Regions from separate parts of the Bradyrhizobium sp. 62 genome, predicted to be linked through region 1. Evidence: predicted binding sites of a transcription regulator. Region 1 holds the regulator's gene; each other region holds the start of a gene.
What was found. The regulator LexA, encoded in region 1, represses DNA repair genes until DNA is damaged. The targets are predictions, from matches to a motif close to TGTTCNNNNTGTGTTCNG.

Region 1 (3,276 bases):
GTGTTCTGGTGGCTGATGGGGATCGGCATCGAGTGGATGGTCGCGGTCTCGCGCTGGGTCGCGGCATTGCCGGGCGCGGTCGGCCGCATCCCGGCGTTCGGGATCACGCCGCTGATCGCGGCGAGCCTGGGAATCATTGTGCTAGGCTTGTTGCGCACGCCGCTACGCTGGTCCGGCGCCCTGGTCCTGCTGGCAGCGATCCTCTGGGGACTGTCGGCGCGGCAGCCCGACATCCTGATTGCCGGGGATGGCGCCAGCGTCGCGGTGCGGGGCAGGGACGGATATCTGCACCTGATCAGGACGAGCAAGGACAGCTTTTTGCTCAAGGAATGGCTCGCTGCCGACGCCGATCCGCGCGATGCCGGCAGAGCCTCGCTGGCCGACGGCGTGTCCTGTGACGAATCCGGCTGCGTGACGCCACTGGCCGACGGGAGGCTGGTCGCGCTGGCGCTGCGCGTCGACGCTCTCGCGGACGATTGCAGTCGGGCCGCGCTGGTGGTGACGGCACGTCCCGCGCCGCCCGATTGCGCGGCGATGGTGGTCGATCGGCAGCGGCTCGCCAGCCAGAGCGCGCTGGCGCTAACGCAGCGTGGTGACGGCTTTGTGGTTCAGGCGGTGAGGGCGAGAGGCACGAGCCGCCCCTGGTTGCCGGCCGGCGCTGGCGAGGGTGATTTCGACGGCAGCCTGGCGCCGAAGGCGACCGCGCCCCGCATCAAGGACGCGACGCCGGCGGAGACCGACTTGCAGGCCGACGATTGATCGGACGGTGCGGAGCGACGCAGTGGGTCGGTGCATGCGCTCGGATTTCGCCGGGCGCAAACTACACCAACTCGCCGGCCACGACCGGCGATGGCAATTCAATCCTGACCTCCGAGCTCGTAGCCGGAGGGCGGCTATGTCAGCCGATCGGCAGGTGCGTGACGGTCGGCTGCCGGTCGGCGATGATCTGCGTCTTGTGCTCGCGCTCCGTCACCGGCTGGGTCACGGGCAGTTGCAGCACGGTCGCGCGCTGGCCTTCGACGAGCTGCGTCACCAGCACATATTTGCCGTCGGGGAATTCGATCGCGTCGTGATGGCGGTCGGGAACGTGCGGATCGATCTTGCCGAACTTGCCCACGCGGGAATTGATGGTGCGCGTCCAGATCCAGCGATTGTCGTAGCGGACGTCGTCGGTGAAGGCGAGCTCCGTTCCCGGCAGCAGGCACACCGCAACAGACGGATCGGCTGCCGAGGCGAAGCCGCGCGTCGAGGTGCCGCGGAAGCTTGTCGTGACGATCGTCTCGCCGACTTCGGCGGGGCGCGACGCGACGGCATGCAGGCTGTAGTCACACATCGGGTGCTCCTCATGCTGGGATAGCAACCCGCGTCTCTTAATCGAGGCGCAGGCCTCTATCAGAGTTGAAGCATGAACGCTCTGCTTGGTTGTGGGCAAATCTGCGGCTGGTTTCCGCGAGCCGCGATCACATTATCTTTCCCGAATTCAATAGGAACAAAGCGAGTTGCGATGCATTCGGGAGGCCAGTGCGCGAATATCGCCGGCTTGACTGCAACGGTCGAGCTTGATCGCTGGCCGCTGTTTCCTCGAACACTTGCGCCGCGAACCAGTTCCGCTTCGTGGGCGTCGCGAGGAGCCAGCGCCGAAGGAGGGGCCGGATAGTCTGTGCAGAACCAGAAAGACTACCCAGCCGGAGCGGACGATGATCCGCTCCAATCCCTGACCGGCGATGCCGATCGGAAGCGCGCGCGGCGCCAAGCACCTCCGGTATGAAGTACTCCCGGTATCAAGGACGCCCGGTATCAGTACTTCCGGTAAAGCCCGATCAGCTTGCCCTGAATCTTCACCCGGTTGGGCGGCAGGATGCGGACCTCATAGGCCGCGTTGGCGGGCTCGAGCGCGATCGAGGCGCCGCGACGGCGGAAGCGCTTCAGCGTGGCTTCCTCGTCGTCGATCAGCGCCACCACGATGTCGCCGGTATCGGCGCTCTCGTTGCGCTGAATCAGCGCCATGTCGCCGTCAAGGATGCCGGCCTCGACCATGGAATCACCGCGCACTTCGAGCGCGTAATGCTCGCCCGAGCCGAGCATGTCAGGCGGTACGCTGATAGTATGGCTGCGGGTCTGCAACGCCTCGATCGGCGTGCCGGCCGCGATGCGGCCCATCACCGGCACCGCGACGGGACGTTCGCCGTCGTCCGCGGGCAGGCTGGAGCTCGCACGCACCTTGCCGAGATTGCCCTCGATGACGCTCGGCGTGAAGCCGCGGCGGCTGCCGGCGGCTGCCTGGAGCTCCGGCAGCTTGATGACTTCAATCGCACGGGCGCGGTTGGGCAGGCGTCGGATGAAGCCACGCTCCTCGAGCGCCGTGATCAGGCGATGGATGCCCGACTTCGAGCGCAGATCGAGCGCATCCTTCATCTCGTCGAAGGAGGGCGGCACGCCGCTTTCCTTCAGACGTTCACTGATGAACCGCAGAAGCTCGTATTGTTTGCGCGTTAACATCTCGACCAAAGTCCCCCGGTTGATGTCGTCCGATTCCGAGACGCAGAGTTCGGCAATAAGCCGCTACATGCTCGAAACAAATCATGAACGGACACTATATGTTCGATACATGTTCCGCAACTGCTTAATTTACCGTGAACAGAGCAAAGTTCGCGGAACGCGCATTGCCGGACGCTCAGACGGGGAGCCGCAACACTTCGCAAGCCGTGCCGGCTTCGGCCTTCGGCGCGAACGGTGCGCGCACGAGAAGTACCTGTGCTGCAGCGAGATTCGCAAGCAGCGAAGAGTCCTGATGATTGACGGGAAGAACGACGCGCGTGCCATCGTTACGCTCCTCCAGATGCGCGCGCAGATAGTCCTCGCGCTGGTCGTTGGCGCCGACGTCGCGGCCGAGCACGGCGCGTTCACGGCGATGGTGAATCACCGAACGGCCCGACAGGGCGCGAATCAGCGGCACCATGAACAGGAAAGCGCACACGTAGGACGACACGGGATTGCCCGGCAGGCCGATCACACCCATTGCGCCGAGCCGCCCGTGCATCATCGGCTTGCCTGGCCGCATCGCGATCTTCCAGAACGCCATTGCGATGCCTTCGACTCGCAGTGCCTGCTGGACCAGATCGTGGTCGCCGACCGATGCGCCGCCGGTCGTGATCAGGATGTCGGCGCCGCTCTCGCGGGCGCGGCGGATGCCGGCGGTGGTCGCCTCCAGCGTGTCGGCGGCAATACCGAGGTCGATGGTCTCGGCGCCCTCGCTGCGGGCGAGCGCGTGCAGGG
Region 2 (3,276 bases), on a different contig from region 1:
GCCTTCGACGATGACTTCGCCGGTCTTGCCGATTTCCGTATTCAAGCTCGTGTTCTCCCGCAGGCGGCGCATCAATACACTGGTCCGGCGATCAACGAAACGCTCAGTCAAGCGTTCATGGAGCGCATCCGATAATTTATTTTCGACCTCGCGGGCGATCCCCTGCCAGCGTTCGGGGTCTTTCAGCCAGTCGGGACGGTTGGCGACGAAGGTCCAGGTGCGAATCTGCGCGATCCGGGCCGACAGCGTGTCGATATCGCCGTCGACGCGGTCGGCCTGGTCGATCTGGGTCCTGAACCAGGCGTCGGGGATGCATCCCTTCCGCATCAGGAAGCCGTAGAGCGTGGTGACCAGCTCGGCATGGGCGGCCGGCGACAGCTTTCGATAATCCGGGACCTGGCAGGCCTCCCACAGCCGTTCCACCGCGTCCTTGCCATGCGCGACATCGCGCACCTCGGCGTCGCGGGCGGCGTGATCGAGCACGCGCATGTCCTCGGCGATGGGCGCGCGCGTCAGCGCCTCATGGCCGGGGGCCATGTTCAGGGAGACCTGGAGCGCGCCGAGGGAAGCGAAATCCAGCTTCGAATTGCGCCATTGCAAAACCTTCACGGGGTCGAAGGTGTGGTTCTGCAGTGCATTGACGAGCTCGGGCTCGAACGGTGCGCAGCGACCGGTGGTGCCGAAGGTGCCGTTGCGGGTGGCGCGGCCGGCGCGGCCGGCGATCTGGCCGAATTCGGACGGCGTCAGGCGGCGGAACTGGTAGCCGTCGAACTTGCGGTCGGAGGCAAAGGCGACATGGTCGACGTCGAGATTGAGGCCCATGCCGACGGCGTCGGTGGCGACGAGGTAATCGACCTCGCCGTCCTGGAACATCGCGACCTGCGCGTTGCGGGTACGCGGCGAGAGCGAGCCCAGCACCACGGCGGCGCCGCCATGCTGGCGACGGATCAGCTCGGCGATGGCGTAGACCTCGTCGGCCGAGAAGGCGACGATGGCGGTGCGGCGCGGCTGCCGCGTGATCTTGCGGTCGCCGGCGAATTCCAGCTGCGACAGGCGCGGCCGCGTGATCATGGAGACGCCCGGCAGCAGCCGCTCGATGATCGGACGCATGGTCGCAGCGCCGAGCAGCAGCGTCTCGTCGCGGCCACGGCGGTTGAGGATGCGGTCGGTGAAGACGTGGCCGCGCTCCAGATCAGATGCGATCTGCACCTCGTCCACAGCAAGAAACGAGACGTCGAGATCCCGCGGCATCGCCTCGACGGTCGAGACCCAGTAGCGCGGCGCTTTCGGCTTGATCTTCTCCTCGCCGGTCACGAGCGCGACGGCATCGGGACCGACCCTTGCTGCGATCTTGTTGTAGACCTCGCGCGCGAGCAGGCGCAGCGGCAGCCCGATCATGCCGGAGGGATGCGCGAGCATCCGCTCGATGGCGAGATGGGTCTTGCCGGTGTTGGTGGGACCAAGCACCGCAGTGACGCCGGCGCCGGGGAGTCGCTCGGAAGCGAAGGGGGAGGAGGAAAAAGGCATCCGGGGGATTAGGTAATGGCGATTGGGGCGAATGTCAGTGCTGTTTTGGGGCGGTGGCGCGAAGGGCCTGGAAGTCACCCGGCTTCGGCTTCTCCGCTGTCATGCCCCGGCTTGACCGGGGCATCCAGTACGCCGCGGCTTCTCGGCTCAATCACACACGCCTCGGTGTACTGGATCGCCCGGTCAAGCTGGGCGATGACACCGAGAGTGTGGGAGCATTCTCCCCGAACCTCGCGCAACTGTCTCACTTTGCGACGCTTTTCCCGTTGGCTTTAAGTTTCGGAACGAGTTGAGAACGAATCGCGGCCGAATCGCAGACTCCCCCGTGAGTCCTGTTCCGTTCACGCAACATGTCGCGGGAGGCCTATTGGGTTCGCACTAGATGGAGTTTTGCCCCGCCGCACAAGCGACGTTTCGATGGCGGATTCGTTAAAGCTGGGGACGGCGCGGAGTCGAATCAGAATCGGGGAGGAGTCAAATGGATTCCCGATCCTCGACCCCTTCCAAACAAAAGTGCGAAAACAACCCCATGCACAGTAGGCATGTCATTGAAATCATTCGTGTTTATTTTCGCCAGAAAGCGAGGTTCAGGGCGGGACGCCCGGCCTACTGCGTCTTCGCGACCTTGGGCGGTTGGGCGCTGGTGATGAAGGAGGTGGCTTCCAGCATGGCCGGCCCGAGCGGGGTCGGCACTTTCAGCCAGAACGGGACCAGGATGCGCGTTCCCGCGATCGGCGCGAACGCGACCTCGATGTTGCGCTGGGCGGCGAGATATTTGATCACGGGACGATCGGGGATGTAGCCGGCGATGGGCACGAAATACAGCGAGCAGACCACGACCTGGCCGTGATAGCCCTTCTCCGCCTTGACGTTCTCCATGCGCTTGAAATCGAGCTTGAGCTCGTAGCGCATGCGGCCGTCGAACACGGCGGCGCTGCCGTGGCAGGCGTCCGCCGACAGCACGTCGCCGGTGCCGGATACGCGCACCAGCGAGGCCGTCATCGGGTCCCAGACGCCGCGGCGATGCGCGTCGGTGACGACGATGCGGTCGGGATCGACCGGCGGCTCCGGCACGATGGCAAAATCCTTCACATTGCCCTTGTCGAGCGTGATGCGGATCTCTTCGGTCTTCTTCGAGGTGGTGGTGGAAGCCTGGTAGCCGGTCGCGACCAGCGCGCCGTTGACCACGCGGCCCTGCGAGGCGCCGGTGCCCGACCCGCCCGCGAACGATTTCAGCAGCCCCGAGGTGCCGCCGGAGGCCGCGGCCGCGAACACATCGTCCTGGATGTCGATGTTCCAGGCGCCCTTGCCGACCGGAATGCCCGCCAGCGTCGCCTCGTATTGCGCCTCGAGCTTGCCTTGCGCCGCCGCGGGCTCCGCCGCCCACGCCAAAACCAGCGCGCCAAGGGCCGCCATGACCCAGCGGCCGGCAGAGCGCGGATGGCTTGCGCGCGGATTCCTTGCGCGCCGCTCCGCTGAGCGTAGCTCTTTTGGGCGCAGCTCATTTGGACGCAGACTTGGCGCAAGATGAGGCGTTGTGAGCACGAAACAATCCAATCGGGGCGCGAACGGTTGTTACTTAAGCCAAAAACCGCGCCAAGCAATGCGTCCGGGCAAGTCCGCGTCCGGAACTCCACTGGACTTTTCGGGCGCGAATACGCCATTTATGTGATGGTAAGGCGCGATAATCATTGCCGTTTTGGTGATCGGGGCGGGTCAGAAACGCGCACCTCACCCCGCCACCTCCAC
Region 3 (3,276 bases), on a different contig from region 1:
GCGTCAGGATCGACCAGGGCATGTCGGCAAAGCGCCGGGCGAAGAACGGCGCGGCGAGCTCGACGATATGATGCTCCGGCTCGAACCAGGCGACATAGTGTGCTTCGCGTTCCCTGCCGATCTCGCGGAAGCGCACGAAGGCGTGCATCTTGTGTTCGTCGCGGTAGACCGCCTTTGCCATGGCCATGACTTGCGCGACGTCGGGATCGGTCGCGACCTCGATGAGATCGTGATTGTCCTTCAGCCGAAACAGCAAGCGATAGAGGATCGCGAAACGCTCGGGATCGCGATGGAGGATCGCGGCCTTGGCGAGCTCGACGAATTTTGCAGGCACGTTGAAGGTGCTATCGCCAGCCCCCGGCAGCGGAGACGACGAGGGCGTCGCGAACAGCTCCGCTTCGCCGCCCTGCACGGCCCAGATGACATCGGCCGGTTTCATTTGGTGAAGCACGAGGCTACGCGCGGCTTTGCGCCAGCCGTCGAAATCGGTTTCGTTCTCGAGGGTGATATAGTGCATCAGAAGCCAAATCCCAGTTGCGTTGCCTTCGGCTTGAACCGTTCGATCAGCCGTGCCTCGTCGAGGCGGTGCGGCGCGGGCCGGTGGTCGCTGAGGACGATGAACGGCAGCGCCTTGTTGCGGGGCACATGCAGCCGCGCGAGGTCGGCGACGCGGATGGTGGTCGTGCGGCGCGCCGCGATGATGCGCTCGACCGCCTTGGTGCCGAAGCCCGGCACGCGCAACAATTCCTCGCGGCTGGCGCGGTTGACGTCGAGCGGGAAACGGTCGCGGTGACGTAGCGCCCAGGCGAGTTTTGGATCGATGTCGAGCGGCAGCATCGCACTGTCGTCGACGATCTCGCCGACATCAAAACCGTAGAACCGCATCAGCCAGTCGGCCTGGTAGAGTCGGTGCTCGCGCAGCAAGGGCGGCGCGCGCAGAGGCAGCGCGCGGCTGGCATCGGGGATCGGGCTGAACGCGGAATAGTAGACGCGCCTCAGCCTGTATGAACCGTAGAGATTGGCGCTGGTGTGGAGGATGGTGTGGTCGGAGGCCGCGTCGGCGCCGACGATCATCTGCGTGCTTTGGCCGGCCGGCGCGAAGCGCTGCGGCTTGGCTTTCGTGTTCGCGCTGCGGCTTTCCTCGGCCTCGTCGAGCTTCAGCCGCAGCCGACCCATGGTGCGGCGGATCGCGCGCACGTCTTTCTCGGGCGCGAATTGTTGCAGGCTCGTCTCCTGCGGCATCTCGATGTTGATGGAGAGACGGTCGGCATATTTGCCGGCCTCGGAGATCAATGCATCGTCGGCCTCGGGGATCGTTTTGAGATGGATGTAGCCGCGGAAGTGATGCTCCTCGCGCAGTTTGCGCGCGACGCTTACCACCTGCTCCATGGTGTAGTCGGGGTTGCGGATGATGCCGGAGGAGAGAAACAGTCCCTCGATGTAATTGCGCCGGTAGAAGTCGAGCGTCAGCTTGACCACTTCGTCGATGGTGAAGCGGGCACGCGGCACGTTGGAGGAGGCGCGGTTGACGCAATAGAGGCAGTCGTAATTGCAGGCGTTGGTCAGCAGCACCTTGAGCAGCGAGATGCAGCGGCCGTCCGGCGCGTAGGAATGGCAAATGCCCATGCCGGGCGCGGTCGATCCCATGCCCTTGCCGTCGCTGGAATCCCGTCTCTCGGTGCCGCTGGAGGCGCAGGACGCGTCGTACTTGGCGGCGTCCGCCAGGATTTCCAGCTTGCGTTGCACGTCCATATTGGAATCCCTTTGATTCAGCTCATGAATCCCGAAGAGTGCCAATTCGATTGACTCTCCAGGCGCCGTTAGCTTTATATTAGAACATACCATGAACAATTGAGCCAGCCGTTGGTTCTCTTTTTGAGAGCCACGGCAATCACCCCTTCAAGGAGCGGCGACCATGAGCGGCGCACGCATCAGCGCGCTTGCAGCCTTGCGCGGCCAGATCGAGCGCATCGAGACGGCGGAGGTCGTGCATCATCGCGACCGTGTCGCGCTCGGCCATCGCGAGGCCGACAACGCGCTAAAGGGCGGGCTCGCGCGCGCGGCAATCCACGAGGTATTTTGCGAGGGACGTCAGGGCGCGGCCGCGACGGGCTTTGTCACCGGACTTGCGGGGCGCGTGACGGCGCGAAAACCGCTGCTGTGGGTGCGGCAGGATTTTTCAGAAATTGAAACCGGTGCGCTGTCGATGAGCGGGCTCACCGAGATCGGTCTCGATCCGCGCCGCATGGTGATGGTGCGCGCCGCCGATGTGGAGAGTGCGCTGCGGACGTCGGCCGATGCGCTCGCCTGCGACGCGCTGGGCGCCGTCGTGCTCGAGCTCTGGGGCGAGACGAGGCAGTTCGATCTGGTGGCGAGCCGCAAGCTGACGCTGGCTGCGCAATCTTCCGGTGTCACCGGCCTGTTGCTGCGGATGGCCGCGCAACCTTTACCCTCAACCGCCGAGACCAGATGGATGCTGCGCGCGGCGCATTCGCCGCCGGGCGCGATGTGGAGTGCTTGGGGGGCGCCGCGCTTCGATGCCGAGCTCCTGCGCAATCGTCATGGCCCGTGCGGCCGGTGGATCATGGAATGGAAATGTGATGAGTGCCAGTTCTCTGAATCGTCGGCGTATCCTCAGCCTGTGGCTGCCGCGCCTGCCCATCGATCGGATCCAGCGGTTCTTCGGCAACGTCGGACTGCATGAAAATAATGCGCCCAGCATCGTCGTTGCCAAGGACAGCAACGCGCTGGTGATCCATGCGCTGGACGAGGCGGCCGAGCGCCTCGGTCTGCATATCGGCCAGCCTCTGGCCAATGCCCGGGCGATGTGTCCTGATTTAAAGGTGTTCGACGCCGATGCCGTGGCCGATGCCAAGACGATCGGCGACATCGCCGACTGGTGCGATCGTTTCACGCCGTTGGTGGCACTCGATCCGCCGCACGGGCTGTTCCTCGACATCACCGGCTGCGCGCATCTGTTCGGCGGCGAGGCTGCGCTGTTGCAAACCCTTGTCCGTGCCCTCGATCGCCAGGGCTTTGCCGTCAGCGCGGCGATCGCCGGCACCTCGGTCTGCGCGCGCACGCTGACGCGGCAGGCATCTGGTAGTATCGTCGCCGATGGCGGGGAGGCGGCGGCAATCAGCCGGTTTCCGGTGTCCGCGCTTGGTGCGGGTGAGGCCATCAGCATCGGCCTGCGCCGCGCCGGCCTGAAGACGGTCGGCGATGTCGCCGCGCGTACGCCGAGTGAAATCACGGCGCGGTTCGGCGCACGGTTCT

Region 2: the regulator LexA is predicted to act here: its motif matches at 1,808-1,825, upstream of IVB47_RS22510 (helicase-related protein).
Region 3: the regulator LexA is predicted to act here: its motif matches at 1,833-1,850, upstream of IVB47_RS31790 (putative DNA modification/repair radical SAM protein).

What each region holds. Positions count from the first base shown of each region.
Region 1 covers NZ_JADPIT010000015.1:934,086-937,361, reverse strand. Annotated here, with positions in the region: gene IVB47_RS14995 (ComEC/Rec2 family competence protein) at 1-759, shown strand, start outside; gene IVB47_RS14990 (hypothetical protein) at 899-1,333, opposite strand; gene lexA (transcriptional repressor LexA) at 1,798-2,499, opposite strand; gene glp (gephyrin-like molybdotransferase Glp) at 2,675-3,276, opposite strand, start outside.
Region 2 covers NZ_JADPIT010000019.1:174,846-178,121, forward strand. Annotated here, with positions in the region: gene IVB47_RS22510 (helicase-related protein) at 1-1,527, opposite strand, end outside; gene IVB47_RS22515 (DUF3108 domain-containing protein) at 2,134-2,943, opposite strand.
Region 3 covers NZ_JADPIT010000032.1:518,742-522,017, forward strand. Annotated here, with positions in the region: gene IVB47_RS31785 (UdgX family uracil-DNA binding protein) at 1-517, opposite strand, end outside; gene IVB47_RS31790 (putative DNA modification/repair radical SAM protein) at 517-1,752, opposite strand; gene IVB47_RS31795 (DNA repair protein) at 1,916-2,704, shown strand; gene IVB47_RS31800 (DNA polymerase Y family protein) at 2,601-3,276, shown strand, end outside.